2 regions of the Inquilinus sp. NPDC058860 genome follow, and region 2 is predicted to be linked to the other one. Evidence: riboswitches for the same ligand, from Rfam matches in the RefSeq annotation. Region 2 holds a riboswitch; the other holds the start of a gene.
What was found. A riboswitch is a leader RNA that binds a small molecule or an ion and turns the genes downstream of it on or off. The one in region 2 is predicted to bind thiamine pyrophosphate.
Positions count from the first base shown of each region.

Region 1: linked by a shared signal. The riboswitch ahead of thiE (thiamine phosphate synthase) and the one ahead of thiC (phosphomethylpyrimidine synthase ThiC) in region 2 are both predicted to bind thiamine pyrophosphate.

Region 1 is NZ_JBHYMS010000017.1:31,371-39,081, forward strand. It holds gene mmsA (multiple monosaccharide ABC transporter ATP-binding protein) at 1-699, shown strand, start outside; gene mmsB (multiple monosaccharide ABC transporter permease) at 712-1,935, shown strand; gene thiD (bifunctional hydroxymethylpyrimidine kinase/phosphomethylpyrimidine kinase) at 2,034-2,834, opposite strand; gene thiE (thiamine phosphate synthase) at 2,834-3,502, opposite strand; TPP riboswitch at 3,562-3,657, opposite strand; gene ACFW16_RS14070 (HipA family kinase) at 3,853-4,683, shown strand; gene ACFW16_RS14075 (hypothetical protein) at 4,683-5,603, shown strand; gene rtcA (RNA 3'-terminal phosphate cyclase) at 5,777-6,817, opposite strand; gene ACFW16_RS14085 (RtcB family protein) at 6,904-7,711, opposite strand, start outside.
Region 2 is NZ_JBHYMS010000026.1:12,875-20,585, forward strand. It holds gene ACFW16_RS18760 (lipopolysaccharide biosynthesis protein) at 1-223, opposite strand, end outside; gene ACFW16_RS18765 (phytanoyl-CoA dioxygenase family protein) at 266-1,162, opposite strand; gene thiC (phosphomethylpyrimidine synthase ThiC) at 1,329-3,134, opposite strand; TPP riboswitch at 3,203-3,318, opposite strand; gene ACFW16_RS18775 (CHAP domain-containing protein) at 3,462-3,968, shown strand; gene ACFW16_RS18780 (methyltransferase) at 4,064-4,972, shown strand; gene ACFW16_RS18785 (23S rRNA (adenine(2030)-N(6))-methyltransferase RlmJ) at 4,969-5,796, shown strand; gene ACFW16_RS18790 (sugar porter family MFS transporter) at 5,902-7,350, shown strand; gene ACFW16_RS18795 (hypothetical protein) at 7,474-7,711, shown strand, end outside.

The DNA.
Region 1 (7,711 bases), on a different contig from region 2:
ATCAAGGGCATCGACCTGCATGTCCGTGCCGGCGAGGTGGTGGGCATCGCCGGGCTGATGGGCGCGGGGCGGACCGAGTTCGCGATGAGCGTGTTCGGCAAGTCCTACGGCCAGAAGATCACCGGCACCGCCACCATGCGGGGCCAGCCGGTCGATCTCGCCACCGTGCCCAAGGCGATCGCCGCCGGCCTCGCCTATGTCACCGAGGACCGCAAGCAGCTGGGGCTGGTGCTGGGCGATTCGATTCAGCACAACATCCCGCTGGCCCATCTTCCCGGCGTGGCCCGCAGCGGCATCATCGACGAGATGCGCGAACTCGGCGTCGCCTTCGACTACCGGCGCAAGCTCAACATCCGCTCCTCCGGCGTGCAGCAGCAGACGGTCAACCTGTCCGGCGGCAACCAGCAGAAGGTGGTGCTGAGCAAGTGGCTGTTCGCGGGGCCCGAGGTGCTGATCCTCGACGAGCCGACACGCGGCATCGACGTCGGCGCCAAATACGAGATCTACACGATCATCAACCAGCTGGTGGCGTCCGGGAAGGGCGTCATCGTGATCTCGTCGGAGATGCCGGAGCTGCTCGGCATGTCCGACCGGATCTACGTCATGAACGAAGGCCGGATCTGCGCCGAGATGCCGGCCAAGGACGCCTCTCAGGAAAACATCATGCGGGCGATCATGCGCTCGAGAGAACGGGTCTAAGGAAGCACGGCCATGACCACCGAAACGACCGCCCTGCAGACTCGCGCGAACACCCGGATCGGCGAGTTCCTGAAGAACAACATCCGCGAATACGCGATGCTGCTGTCGCTCGTCGCGATCATGATCATCTTCCAGGTCGCGACCGACGGCCGGCTGTTCACGCCGCTGAACCTCAGCAACCTGATCCAGCAGAACGCCTATGTCATCGTGCTGGCCTTCGGCATGCTGCTGGTCATCGTCAGCGGCCATATCGACCTGTCGGTCGGGTCGGTCGCGGGCTTCGTCGGCGCGGTCGGCGGCGCCCTGATGGTGTGGCAGGGGCTCGATCCCTGGCTCTCGGCCATCGCCTGCCTGGCGCTGGGCGCCGCGATCGGCTCGGTCCAGGGCTATTTCATCGCCTACCGCAAGATCCCGTCCTTCATCGTCACCCTGGCCGGCATGCTGGCCTTCCGCGGCCTCTGCATCATGGTGCTGAACGGCGAGCGGGCGGGGCCGGTGCCGCAGGACTTCCAGAAGATGTCCTCGGGCTTCATCGCCGAGCTGTTCGGCTCGATGCCGGAGCTGTTCTCGGGCACCGGCAAGGTCTGGATCACCACGCTCCTGATCAGCCTCGCCGTGCCGCTGATCCTGGTCTGGTTCAACGTCAAGAAGCGGCGCAACGAGATCCAGCACGGGGTGGAGCAGGAGCCGCTGCTGTTCTTCATCATCAAGAACGCGGCGACGCTGGTGGCGCTGGCCGGGCTCGGCTACCTGCTGGCGACCTATAACGGCCTGCCCAACATCCTGATCCTGATGGGCGTGCTGGTGGTGCTCTACGCCTTCGTCACCACCCGCACCACGCTCGGCCGCCGCATCTACGCGGTCGGCGGCAACGAGAAGGCGGCCAAGCTGTCCGGCATCAACACCGAGAAGCTGGTGTTCCTGACCTTCGTCAACATGGGGGTGCTGGCGGCGCTGGCCGGGCTGATCACCACGGCGCGCCTGACCTCGGCGACGCCGCAGGCCGGCAACCAGTACGAGCTCGACGCCATCGCCGCCTGCTTCATCGGCGGCGCCTCGGCCTCGGGCGGCGTCGGCAAGATCACCGGCGTGGTGATCGGCGCCTTCATCATGGGCGTGATGAACAACGGCATGTCGATCCTCGGCCTCGGCATCGACCTGCAGATGGTGATCAAGGGCCTGGTCCTGCTCGCCGCCGTCGCCTTCGACGTCTACAACAAGAACAAGGTCGGCTGAGGCTGGCACGCCGTAGGTTGGGTTCGCGTTCGCGAACCCAACATCGCGCCGCTCTATGGGTGTTGGGTTCGCTGTCGCGAACCCAACCTACAAGGACGCTACCCCCACCAGCGGTGGAAATGGTGCAGGGGCCCGTGGCCGCCGCCGACGGACAGGCGGTCGGCCGCGGCCAGCGCCCCGGTCAGGTAATCCTTCGCCTCGCGCACCGCCGTCTCCAGGTCGGGCCGCTGCGGCAGCAGGGCCGCGATGGCCGAGGACAGGGTGCAGCCGGTGCCGTGGGTGTTGCGGGTGGCGATCCGCGGCGCCGCCAGGGTCAGGGACCCGGCCGCCGAGAGCAGCAGGTCCGGGCTCTCCGCCTCCGCCAGATGGCCGCCCTTCAGCAGCACCGCCCGGGGCCCCAGCGCCAGCAGCGCCGCGGCGATCCCCGGCATCTCGTCCCGGCTCCCGGCCGGCGCGCGGCCCAGAAGATCGGCGGCCTCCGGCAGGTTCGGCGTGACCACGGTGGCCAGCGGCAGCAGCTCCTCGCGCAGCGCCGCCACCGCGTCGGGGTCCAGCAGCCGGTCGCCGCTCTTCGCCACCATCACCGGGTCGACCACCACCCGGGTCAGCCCGTGCCGGCGCAGCGCCTCGGCCACCACGCGCACGATCTCGCCGGTCGCCAGCATGCCGATCTTCACCGCGTCGATCCGGACATCGGCCAGCAGGCAGTCGATCTGCCTGGCGACGAAGGCCGCCGGCACCAGCTCCACCGCCTGCACCCCGCGGGTGTTCTGGGCGACCAGGGCGGTGATCACCGCGCAGCCATAGGCGCCGAGGGCCGAGAAGGTCTTCAGGTCCGCCTGGATGCCGGCGCCGCCCGAGGGATCGGTGCCGGCGATGGTCAGGACATTGGGGATCATCAAGCCCTCCGTCCTTCCGCCACCGCCGCGGCGATCGCCCGGGCCGCCGCTTCCGGATCGGGCGCGGCGCAGATCGCCGAGACCACGGCGACGCCGTCCGCCCCGGCCGCGATCACATCGGCGGTCTGGGCCGCATCGATGCCGCCGATGCCGACCGCGGGCAGCGGCACCAGCCGGCGCAGTACCCGGAACCCGTCGACCCCGATCGCCGGCCGGGCCTCGGCCTTGGTGGAGGTGGCGAAGACCGGGCCGATGCCGGCGTAGTCGGCGACGGCCGGGTCGACCGCCCGCGCCTCGGCCGCGTCATGCACGGTGACGCCGACGATGCGGCCGGGGCCCAGCAGGCGCCGCGCCGTCGCCGCCGGCATGTCGCGGTCGCCGAGATGGACGCCGTCGGCGCCGACCGCCAGGGCGACGTCGACCCGGTCGTTGATCACCAACGGGATGCCATGCGGCGCCAGCACCGCCTGCAGCGCTCCGGCCGCTGCGATCAGCGCCCGGGTGGTGGCGTCGGGGTCGCGCAGCTGCACGATGGTGATGCCGCCGCGCGCCGCCGCCGCGGCCACGGCGGCGACGCCGCGCGGCCCGCTCAGCCGCGTGTCGGTGACGAGATAGACCGACAGGTCGAAGCGCCGCCCCGGTTCCGATGCTTCAGCAGCCGCAGCCATTCCGCTCCTCCTCCGGCGAAGGGCGGTCGGCGATCGATCCTGAGGATCCGGGGCCCATGGCGGGCATCGCGTGACGGCTCCCTTCGCTGGCATGACCCAGATCAGGTTCGACGGGTATGATCTCAGCCCGTTCCCGGGCACCCCGTGTCACTTCCGGGTCCAGGCTCGCAAGCCGGGACGGCCGGTGTCAAGCGCACCGGCCATGGTGCTCGCTTGATAACATCGCCCACGCAGACAGATGATGAGGGTTTGATCGAGTTGGTAGCCCGCATAGTTCGCGATGCGAACGTGGCTCCCGTTTCGACGGAAACGATGCTTTTATGGCCATATTGTAATAACGAGAATTGCTGATGCCGTCAGATATCCCCACCGCGCCTGCTTCATCCCTGAACGCGGGCCCGATTATCCGGCTGGGAGAGGTGCTTGCCGGCGCGATGCCGTTCAACGTGGGCAACGTCAGCGACACATACCGCGGCGTGATTTTCACCGAGCAGGGCGAACAAACCGCAGTCATCAAAGATCTCGAACCAAAGGAGTTGGCGAACGAGGTTCTTGCCGCTGCGCTCGGGATCCGCCTAGGCCTTCCCATTCCTCCGCCCTACATTGCGCTGGCCCACCCCGATCGATTCACTGCCCGTAAGGGGCCGACGCTCGGCGATGCAAAGTTAGTTTATGCGAGCGTCGATGTCCGCCAACCCCATGTGGCGGCTTTGTATTTCAGCGGAGGAGGGCGGGCTGTGCTAGAGCGTCTCGCGCAGTGGCAAGCGCTTGGCCGTCTGTATGGCTTCGATGCACTTGTCGCCAATATCGATCGTCATGCAGGAAATATTCTCTTTTCGGGGGATAAGGAGGTGTGGCTTATCGACCACGGGCAGTGCTTCACTGGACCTGACTGGCAGCCTGGCGATCTCGAAGCTCCCGACCGGCCCGTGCGCAGCAGGCTTACCGAATGGTTAACGCCTGTTCTGGATTACGATCAGCGGATTGCGGTTGCAGACGATGCAGCCCTCGTGGAGCTAGATACTAAGGGGCTAGATTTTCAAGCGCTGGCCGTCGTGAACCACGTTGCCCACCTGCTAACCTCGGGCGACCTTGAGGCCGTCATGTCGTTTTTGAGCAGCCGACGCGCACATGTGCCCCGATTGGCAGCATCGACGCTGGAACTCGAGAGGCTGGTCTGATGGCTCTCTCCACCTCGAACTTCCCTCGGCCGGAGGGGACGGTGCGTGGGCGTTGGGCGCCCATTTATCTGTCGCCCATTCTCGGTTCGCCGGAGCGCTTCATCATTGCTGTGGCCGCGGTGGGACTACAGGGGTTTCACATCGAAGCCGCAAACGCGCTCAATCGGCTTGAATGCCTATACGGAGTTGCGGCGGAGACCGCCCTTTTCGCAGCTGAAGTTGCATTGGACGAACTCCGAACCGCGCTCGCCACCCAAGGCTCTGCAGCGCTAGCGGAAGGGCTTCTCGTTTTCTCTGGTGTCAGCGTTGGAACTGTCGCTGAGGGCGAGGCGAGGTCTTTGGAGCAACTCGCGAAAACATGGATGGGGGCATTGTCATCGCTCTATCGGTATGAGCCCCCTCTTACGACCGTGGAGGCACATACAGAGGATGGAGGCGCTGGCGCATCGGACCGGCTCCCGATCCTCGTCCTTGAGCATGTGAAGCAGATCGCTCCACGTCTCAGTGACTATTTCAGTGAGCACATTCGGGCTCATCGCCGCCGCCGCGGACAAGGGGTGGCTCGCATCAGCATCGACTTCGCAGGGCCAAAACTTGTGGCGAACTTCGCGACGCTTCAAGCCAGCACGCAGGCCCAAGCGGTTGACCTAATCAAGCGTAAGATGTTCGATCTCAAGGTCCGTCGCGATGAGGACAAAAAGGGCCTGCCGTTTGAGCCGCGCGAACATGAGATGATCATCTTTACGCCACCGCGCGACAGTCCTTTGCTGACTGAAAAGCAGATTGAACGCCTGGACGAGGCTTTGCACGAATTGGGCGAGCAGTCAGAAAGGGAGGGATTCGTCCTGCAGGCGATGCACGCTGTGCCCGAAATTGGACAGCGCTTGCTGCAGGCGGAAGGACGCATCCCGCTTCAGTAGTTTCGCTTGTTTTCGGCCGGACTGACCGGCGGAGGAAAAAGGCCCGGCATGATGGCCGGGCGTCTATTCTGACGTGTCGATCCGGATTAGACACAAGGTAGCCCAAGCTCCGCGTTCGGTTGGTTCATCATCGCGGCATGTCTGCTGCTGGCTTCAAGCTTCAAGTGCGGCGTTCATGCCGTCTCCTTGCTGTCTCGGCCGTCCACCGCGACCAGCACGCTGCGGCCGGTGTGGCGGGTCACCGCGATCCGGGTGCCGAGGAAGGCCTCGATCACCGCGATGTTGGTGCGGGTGTGCGGCGTCGGCGCCATGGTGACGAACCGGCCGCCGGCGCCCAGCGCCATCGGCAGCAGCAGCTGGTCCGCCAGATGCGGGCCCACCGGGGCGCGGCTGGCGAGATACTGCCGCACCGCCCGGGCCGTTCCGGCGGCGACATCCTCCGCCGGCAGGCCGGGCTGGCCATGGCCGGTGAAGATCTCGATCGCGTGCTCATGCGCCACCGTCACGGTCAGGCAGTTGCCCGGTCCGTCCGCGGCGACGGCGCGGCCGGGAACGACCGTGTCGTCCCGCCAGCGCAGGGTCTTGGCGAAGGCCGCCGTCTCCCGCGCCGCGATGTGCAGCGGCAGATGGGTGACCACCGCCTCTACCTGTTGCGACAGCAGGGCGCCGCGCCGCTCCAGTACCAGCGGCGCCGGCTTGCCGCGCGGCATGACCTCGACCTCGACCACGCCGCCGCCCGCCGGATAGAAGCCGTGCCGGCGCAGCGCCGCCCGGGCGTGGATGCCCATGCGGTGCAGCAGCGGCAGGAAGGCGCGCTCGACGAAGTCGAAGCTCGGGGCGCCCATGGCATGGGTGCCGCCCTGCAGCCGCAGCCGCGACGGGGCATCCGCCAGCGCCAGCGGCAGCAGCACGGTCTGCAGCACCAGGAGCGTCGACCCGGCCGAGCCGATGGCGAAGGCATACTCACCGGCCGCGACCGTGCCCGGCGCGAAGCCGAGCGCGGTCGAGCCCAGCTCGGCCCCCGTCACCGCGGCCCGGCCGATCTCGGCCGCCGCCTTCACCGCCGTGAGGTGCTGGCGCAGCAGGCCCGGCTTGGCGCGCCCCGCCCGGATCTTCTCGATCCGGAACGGGGTTCCGGTGGCCAGGGACAGGGTCAGGGCCGAGCGCAGGATCTGCCCCCCGCCCTCGCCCTGGGATCCGTCGATCGTGATCATGGTCGGTTCTTTCGTTTCTTGTTGAGACCACGAGCGACAGGGGGCAGCGCGGTCCGGCTGCCCGGACCGCGCTGTCCGTGGCGTCTCTACCCCTTCACACAGACGATCTGGCGCAGCGTGTGCACGACCTCGACCAGATCCGACTGGGCGGCCATCACGGCGTCGATGTCCTTGTAGGCCTTAGGCGTCTCGTCGATGACGCCCTCGTCCTTCCGGCACTCGATCCCCGCGGTGGCGGCTGCATGGTCGGCGACCGTGAAGCGCCGCTTGGCCTCGGTCCGCGACATCACCCGCCCGGCCCCGTGGGAGCACGAGCAGAAGCTGTCGGGGTTGCCCTTGCCGCGGACGATGAAGGACCGCGCCCCCATCGACCCCGGGATGATGCCCAGGTCGCCCTCGCGGGCGCGCACGGCGCCCTTGCGGGTGACCCAGACGTTCTCGCCGAAGTGATGCTCCCGCTCCACGTAGTTGTGGTGGCAGTTGATCGCCTCGTCGGTGACGCCGAAATCGGTGAAGGCGGCGGCCATCGCCGCCAGCGCCTGCTTCAGCATCACGTCCCGGTTGGCGCGGGCGTAGTCCTGCGCCCAGCCGACCGCCGCCATGTAGTCGTCGAACAGCTCCGAGCCCTCGGCCAGATAGGCCAGGTCCCGGTCCGGCAGATGGACGAACAGCCGCTCCATCTCCCGGCGCGCCTCGGCGATGAAGAAGCTGCCGATGCGGTTGCCGACCCCGCGCGAGCCGGAATGCAGCATCACCCACAGGCGGTCGTCCTGGTCCAGGCAGACCTCGATGAAGTGGTTGCCGCCGCCCAGCGTGCCGATCTGCCGCGCCGGCGAATGCCGGGTGGAGATCGCCGGGTACTTCTGCTGCAGCTCGTCGTAGCGGCGCTTGAAG
Region 2 (7,711 bases):
GCTGCGGGATCGCGCCGGTGATGCCGAGGCTGAGAATCTGCGCCCCGATCACGCCGATGCTGAGCCCCAGCTCGGCCGTGCCGTAGTCCTGGAGGCTCATGACCTGGGACAGCAGCAGCGGCCCGAAGAAGGCGGAACCCTTGCCGAGCGCGAAGGCGAGCAGGAACAGCGCCGCCTTGCCGCCGGCCGCCCGAACCCGGGCGAGGGTCATCGCGAACGCCATGGCCGGGAACGGCTCATGGCGACCCTGGGATCACCATCCGGGTCAGGCCCGGAGATAGACGCGGTTGACGTAGGGATCGAGCGTCAGGCCCTGGGCCACCCGGCCGGCCTCGGCGATCGGGCGCGGCGGGCCGTACAGGATAGGGCCCTGGCAGTACACCACCTGGAAGATCAGCCGCGGCGTCTGCCGCGCCGGCAGGCCGCGATGGAAGCCGAAGGTGTTCTCCAGGAAGCTGGTGCCGGCGGGACCCTCGAACTGGACGAAGCGCTCGCGCCCGAAGGCGCCCTCGACCTCAGCGTCGGAGTAGCGCCGGATCGGCATCAGCCGGTCCTCGCGGTGCGAGCCGCGGACATAGATGTGCGGTCCGGCCCCGGCGTCGACATCGGTGAGATAGACGAACAGCTTGATGAAACGCCAATCGTCGTAGTCGCGGTGGAACAGCTCGGCGTGCTGGGCCTGGCCGTCACCGGCGATCGACCACCATGCGGCCATGTAGCTGATCGTCGGCTTGCAGCCGAGGGCCGCCTGCACCGCTTCCAGCACCGCCGGGTCGTTGGCGATGGCCAGCGCATGGGGCGCGTTCACCACCACCTCCGGCCGGAGATGCGCGACATGGGTGCCCGGCGGCGCCTGATCCGGCGCCTGGAAGGTGCCGTCCTCGGGCTTGTAGGGGTTGAAGGACGGGTGGCCGGCGAAGTGGCGCCGCATCTCCTCGACCCGGCCCGGCGTCATCAGCCAGGGCGTCATGGCGAAGCCGTCGGCGGTCAGCGCCGCGGCGCCGCTCCGGCCCTCCGGCGACCCGGCGACCGGACCGCGCCCGATCCGGCCGGCGATGCGGTCGGCCACCCAGTCCCGCCAGGCGACGCGCTGGAACCGGCGCTGCACCAGGAACCGGGTCATCCGGCCGGCCTTGGCCGCGTGTTCGGAAAGGGCTGCCATCAAAATCTCCTCGCGCCGAGCGCCGTCACGCCGTCGACGACGGCCCGGGACGAAGCGCCCGTCCCGGGCCGTCAGCGGTCAAATTCCGCTGCGAGTCCTATACCGGTCGTGTCCGCGTGCACCAAGAATCATTTTCATCTCGGTGCGGGCCGACCCGCCGGCCCCGTCACTCGGCCGCGCGGTAGATCTCTCCGCCGCCCTCGCGGAACCGCGCCGACATCTCCTCCATCCCCGCCTCGGCCGAGGCCCGGATCTCCTGCGTGATCTTCATCGAGCAGAATTTCGGGCCGCACATCGAGCAGAAATGCGCGGTCTTGGCGCCCTCCGCCGGCAGCGTCTCGTCGTGATAGGCCAGCGCCGTGTCGGGGTCGAGCGACAGGTGGAACTGGTCGCGCCAGCGGAACTCGAAGCGGGCGCGGGACAGGGTGTCGTCGCGCAGCTGCGCCGCCGGATGCCCCTTGGCCAGGTCGGCGGCATGGGCCGCGATCTTGTAGGTGACGACGCCGGTCTTGACGTCGTCGCGGTCCGGCAGCCCGAGATGCTCCTTCGGCGTGACGTAGCAGAGCATGGCGGTGCCGAACCAGCCGATCATCGCCGCGCCGATGCCGGAGGTGATGTGGTCGTAGCCGGGCGCGATGTCGGTGGTGAGCGGCCCGAGCGTGTAGAACGGCGCTTCGCCGCAGACCGCCAGCTGCTTGTCCATATTGGCCTTGATCTTGTGCATCGGCACATGGCCGGGGCCTTCGATCATGACCTGGACATCGTGCTCCCACGCCACCTGGGTCAGCTCGCCCAGCGTCTCCAGCTCGGCGAACTGGGCCGCGTCGTTGGCGTCGGCGATCGAGCCGGGGCGCAGCCCGTCGCCCAGCGAGAAGGCGACGTCATAGGCCCGCATGATCGCGCAGATCTCGCGGAAATGGGTGTAGAGGAAGCTCTCGCGGTGATGCGCCAGGCACCACTTCGCCATGATCGAGCCGCCGCGGCTGACGATGCCGGTCACCCGCTTCGCCGTGAGATGGATGTAGGGCAGCCGCACCCCGGCATGGATGGTGAAGTAGTCGACCCCCTGCTCCGCCTGCTCGATCAGCGTGTCGCGGAAGATCTCCCAGGTCAGGTCCTCGGCCACGCCGCCGACCTTTTCCAGCGCCTGGTAGATCGGCACCGTGCCGATCGGCACCGGCGCATTGCGCAGGATCCATTCGCGGGTGGTGTGGATGTTGCGGCCGGTCGACAGGTCCATCACCGTGTCGCCGCCCCAGCGGATCGCCCACACCATCTTCTCCACCTCCTCCGCGATCGAGGAGGTGACGGCCGAGTTGCCGATATTGGCGTTGATCTTCACCAGGAAGTTGCGGCCGATCGCCATCGGCTCGGATTCCGGGTGGTTGATGTTGGACGGGATGATCGCCCGCCCCCGCGCCACCTCGTCGCGCACGAATTCCGGGGTCACGTGGTCCGGGATCGCGGCGCCGAAGCTCTCGCCGTCGCGCGCCGCCTGCTCCCGCGCCCGCTCGCGGCCGAGATTCTCGCGGATCGCGACATACTCCATCTCCGGCGTGACGATGCCGGCGCGGGCATAGGCCATCTGCGTCACCGCGGTGCCGCCACGCGCCCGCAACGGGCGCCGGTCGCCGCGCGGGAACTCGAACAGGTTGGCGGCCTCGCCCGGGCGGCGGCCGTCATCCTCCGGCCGCACGGTGCGCCCGTCATAGGCCTCGACATCGCCGCGGGCGGCGATCCAGCCGGCCCGCAGCGCGGGCAGGCCGGCGCCGATGTCGATCAGCGCCGCCGGGTCGGTGTAGGGGCCGGAGGCGTCGTAGACGCGCAGCGGCGGCTCGCCGGATTCGGGCGACAGCACGATCTCGCGCATGGCGACGCGCAGGTCGGGGTGGCGCTCACCGGGAACATGGACCTTGCGCGACGCCGGCAGCGGGCCGGTGGTGACGGTTGTGGGGATGGCGTCCTTGGGCATCGTCGTCCTCCTCGATCGGACGGATTGAGGGCGTGCCAAGGACGGAAAGCTGGAAAGAGAGCGGCTGAGCGCGCATGTGGTTCCATTCCCTACGCCGGCACGACCCGGATCAGGTTCGAAGGGTTCCCACGTCGCGGATGGTGTGGTGTCTCAGCTCCTTACCGGAGCTCCCCTCGGAACGCCTCGATCAGAGCGCGCCCGGGGAGGGCATGTCAAGCGGGAAGGCAGCCGACGCACCGCTCCGCCTCGATCTTGACCGTATTCCTAAAAAAGTCTACATTCCAATGCATTGGGGTGTATTTCTGATTCTTCGGTTGAGAGCGACGGATGCTGCGACATGCCTGGGTGCTGTCGATCGCGCTGGCCCTGGCCGCCTGTGGCGGGGGGCGCGAGATCGTGCGCAACCCCACCGGCAGCGGTGTCGCCCGATACGTCACCGCCAACGCGCCGGAGGAGTGCGTGCCCTATGCCCGCGCCGTCTCCGGGATCCAGATCAAGGGCGACGCCTGGACCTGGTGGGACCAGGCCGACGGCGTCTACGGCAAGGGCAGCGAACCGCGCTCCGGCGCCGTGCTGGTGCTGGGACGGTCGGACCGGCTGAGCGCCGGCCACATCTCGGTGGTGGTGGCGGTGCGCAATTCGCGCGAGATCACCGTATCGCACACCAACTGGGGCAATGACGGGCCGACGCGGCGCCGGATCTACCGCGAGCAGTCGGTGATCGACGTCTCCAGCGGCAACGACTGGACCGCGGTGCGGTTCTGGAACCCGGACACCAACGCCTATGGCGGCGTCTACGAGGCGGACGGCTTCGTCTATCCCACGAATGCCTGAGGCCGATCGCGAGCCTCTCGACGACCGGACAGCGCTTCGGCTATAAGCCCGCGCGCGACTGCGGCACGGCCGCGGCGCTTCGGACGTTTCATCCCATGACCCTGCCCCTTCCCACCCCGGATCCACGGGCCCGCCGGCGCCTGGAGATCGGCCTTGCCCTGCTCGCCGACGGCCAGCCGGCCGAGGCCGCCGAAGCCATCCGCGCCGCGATCGAGATCGATCCCGGCGACGTCGAGATCCACTACGCGCTGGGCCAGGCGCTGGAGGCAGCGGACGGCGACGCGGCCACGGCCTACCGCGCCGCGCTGGAGCTGGACCCGGACGACCGGATGGGCGCCGCGGTGCGGCTGGCGCTGATCGGCGCCGCCCCGGTGCCGGCACAGCTGCCGGAAGCGCATGTCCGCACCCTGTTCGACCAGTACGCCCCGCGCTTCGACACGGCGCTGGTCGAGGCCCTGCGCTATCGCGGGCCGGAGCTGCTGCGCCGCGCCGTCGACCGGACGGTGCCGGAGGGCCGCCTCGACATCCTCGACCTCGGCTGCGGCACCGGCCTGGCCGGCATCGCCTTCGCCGACCGCCGCCGCCGGCTGGACGGCATCGACCTGTCGCCCGGCATGATCCTGCAGGCAATGGCGCGCCGACTGTACGACCGGCTGGAGCCGGGCGAGATCGTCGCCACGCTGGCGGAGTGGCCGGAGCGGTACGACCTGGCCCTGGCGGCCGATGTCGCGGTCTATATCGGCGACCTCGCGCCGCTGCTCGCCGCCGCCCGGCGGGTGCTGCGGCCGGGCGGCCTGTTCGCCCTGACCCTGGAGGCGCAGGACGACGCCGACGGCCACGGCTGGCGCCTGGGCCACCATCATCGCTACCAGCATTCCGCCGCCTATCTGCGGGCCGCCGCGGCGGAGGCCGGCTTTGCCACGGTCGAGATCGAATCCGCCTGGACCCGCACCGAGAACAAGGTGCCGCTGCCCGGCTGGGTCGCGGTGCTGCAGGCGGCATGAACTATCGCCACGCCTTCCACGCCGGCAACCAGGCCGACGTCCTGAAGCACGTGGTGCTGGTGGCGCTGCTGGAAGCAATGCGCGGCAAGGCCAAGCCCTTTTCCGCTCTCGACCTGCATGCCGGCGTCGGCCGCTATGCCCTGGCCGCCGAGGCGTCCAAGACCGGCGAATATGTCGACGGCATCGCCCGGATCGAGCGGGAGACGGAAGCCCCGGCCGCGGTCGCCCGCTATCTCGAGCTGGTCCGCGCGTTCAATCCCTCCGGCCGGCTCGAGATCTATCCCGGCTCGCCGCGGCTGATCCGGGCGCTGATGCGGCCGGAGGACCGGCTGACCCTGGTCGAGCTGCATCCCGAGGACAATGCCAGGCTGCGTGCCGAATTCGCCGGCGACGGCCAGGTCGCGATCCACCACCGCGATTCCTGGGAGGCGCTGCGCGGCCTGCTGCCGCCGCAGCCGCGGCGCGGGCTGCTGCTGCTCGACCCGTCCTTCGAGCAGCCGGACGAGCTGGCGCGGCTGGCCCGCGGCATCGCCACGGCGCATCGCCGCTGGCCGGAAGGCGTGATCGCCGCCTGGTACCCGATCAAGGACCGGCCGCCGGTCGACGCCATGCTGTCGGCATTGCCGCCCCTGCCCCGCGCCTGGACGGCCGAGCTGACCGTGTTCGACACGCTGTTCCCGGCCCGCCTCAACGGCTCCGGCCTCGTGCTGGTGAACCTGCCCTGGGGCGTCGAGGAGGCGCTGCGCGAGGCCCTGGCCTGGCTGCAGCCGAAACTCGCCCGCCAGGGCGGCGGCTGGCGGCTGGAGCCGCGGGGAGCTGAATGAGCCCGATCCGGGACGCCGATCTCGCCACGGAGACGGCGACAATTCGCGGGTAGGAATTCCGAGCGGATAGGCTCACAGTCCTCCAAACCATCCGGGAGGACAGGCATGTCGACGACAGGCGGCCCACCCAGGGAAGGCGCCGCGATCGCCACGAGCGGCAGCGAATTCGTCATCGGCAAGACGTTTCTGATCGCGCTTTCGGCGGCAATGGGCGGCTTTCTGTTCGGCTTCGACACGGCGGTCATCAACGGCGCCGTCGCGGCCATCCGCCAATGGTCCGGGGCCGGCGACGTCCTGCTCGGCTTCTCGGTGGCGAGCGCGCTGCTCGGATCGGCGGTCGGTGCGTGGTTCGCGGGGCCGATTGCGGACAAGTACGGCCGGATCGCAGTGATGCAGATCGCCGCGGTGATCTTCCTCATCGGCTCGGTCGGAACCGGCCTGGCGTGGAGCATCTGGTCGCTGACGGCGCTGAGGTTCCTCGGCGGGGTGGCCGTCGGGGCGGCCAGCGTCATCGCCCCGGCCTATATCGCCGAAGTCTCGCCGGCCCACATCCGCGGCCGCCTCGGCTCGCTGCAGCAGTTGGCCATCGTGGTCGGCATATTCGTCGCGCTGCTGTGCGACTATGCGCTGGCGGCGGCGGCAGGCGGCGCCGGCAACACGCTGTGGCTGGGGCTCGAGGCCTGGCGCTGGATGTTCATCTCCATGGCCGTGCCGTCGGTGATGTACGGGGTGCTGGCCGGCATCATCCCGGAATCGCCGCGCTTCCTGGTCGGCAAGAAGCGCATCGCCGAGGCGGCGGAGGTGCTGCGGCGCTTCGTCGGCAACCGGCCGCCGCCGCGGGTGAAGATCGCCGAGATCGAGAGCAGCATCGATCTGGAGAAGCGGCAGTCGCTGCGCGACCTGCGCGGCCCCCGCCTGGGCCTGCTGCCGATCGTCTGGACCGGCATCCTGCTGTCGGTGTTCCAGCAGTTCGTCGGCATCAACGTGATCTTCTACTACTCCTCGGTGCTGTGGCAGGCGGTCGGCTTCACCGAGGCGGATTCCCTCGTCATCACCGTCGCCACCTCGGTCACCAACATCCTGACCACGCTGGTGGCCATCGCCCTGATCGACCGCGTCGGGCGCAAACCGCTGCTGCTGGTCGGGTCGGCCGGCATGACCCTGACGCTGGGCACCATGGCGTACATCTTCGGCACCGCCCCGACCGAGATGGTCGACGGTGCCGTGACCCCGGTGCTGGGCGACACGGCCGGTGTGGTCGCCGTCGCCGCCGCCAACCTCTATGTCGTGTTCTTCGGGGTCAGCTGGGGGCCGGTGGTCTGGGTGCTGCTGGGCGAGATGTTCAGCAACCGCATCCGGGCCTATGCCCTGGCGGTGGCCGCGGCGGCGCAATGGGCCGCCAACTTCGTCGTCTCGGAGACCTTCCCGTCCCTCGCCTCGGCCGGCCTCGGGGTCGCTTACGGCATCTACGCCGTGATGGCCCTGCTGTCCTTCCTGTTCGTCAGCCGTGCCGTCCGGGAGACCCGCGGGCGCGAGCTGGAGGAGATGGAGTGATCCGGCCCCACGACGACACATGACGGCTGGAATCGCTGGGCCAAGTTTCGGGGCGCTGCCGATGGGCTTGCGTCCGGGAGGGATCCGGATCATATATCCGGATAGACAGCGCGAGGATCGGCGATGGGCAGTTCCGCTCAGAAGAAGGCCATCAGGAACTACCGCGCACGCCTTGAACGGCGCGGCCTTGCACGCTTCGAGATCATGGCGCCGGATGCGGATCGCGAGCTGATCCGGGCGCTGGCGCGCCGGCTGGCCGAGGCAGGCCCGGAGGCGGAACGAGTGCGAACGACCGTGCAAAGGGCCGTGGCCGGCGAGCCGCCGAAGACCGGGGGCATCCTTGCAGCTTTGCGGCGCTCGC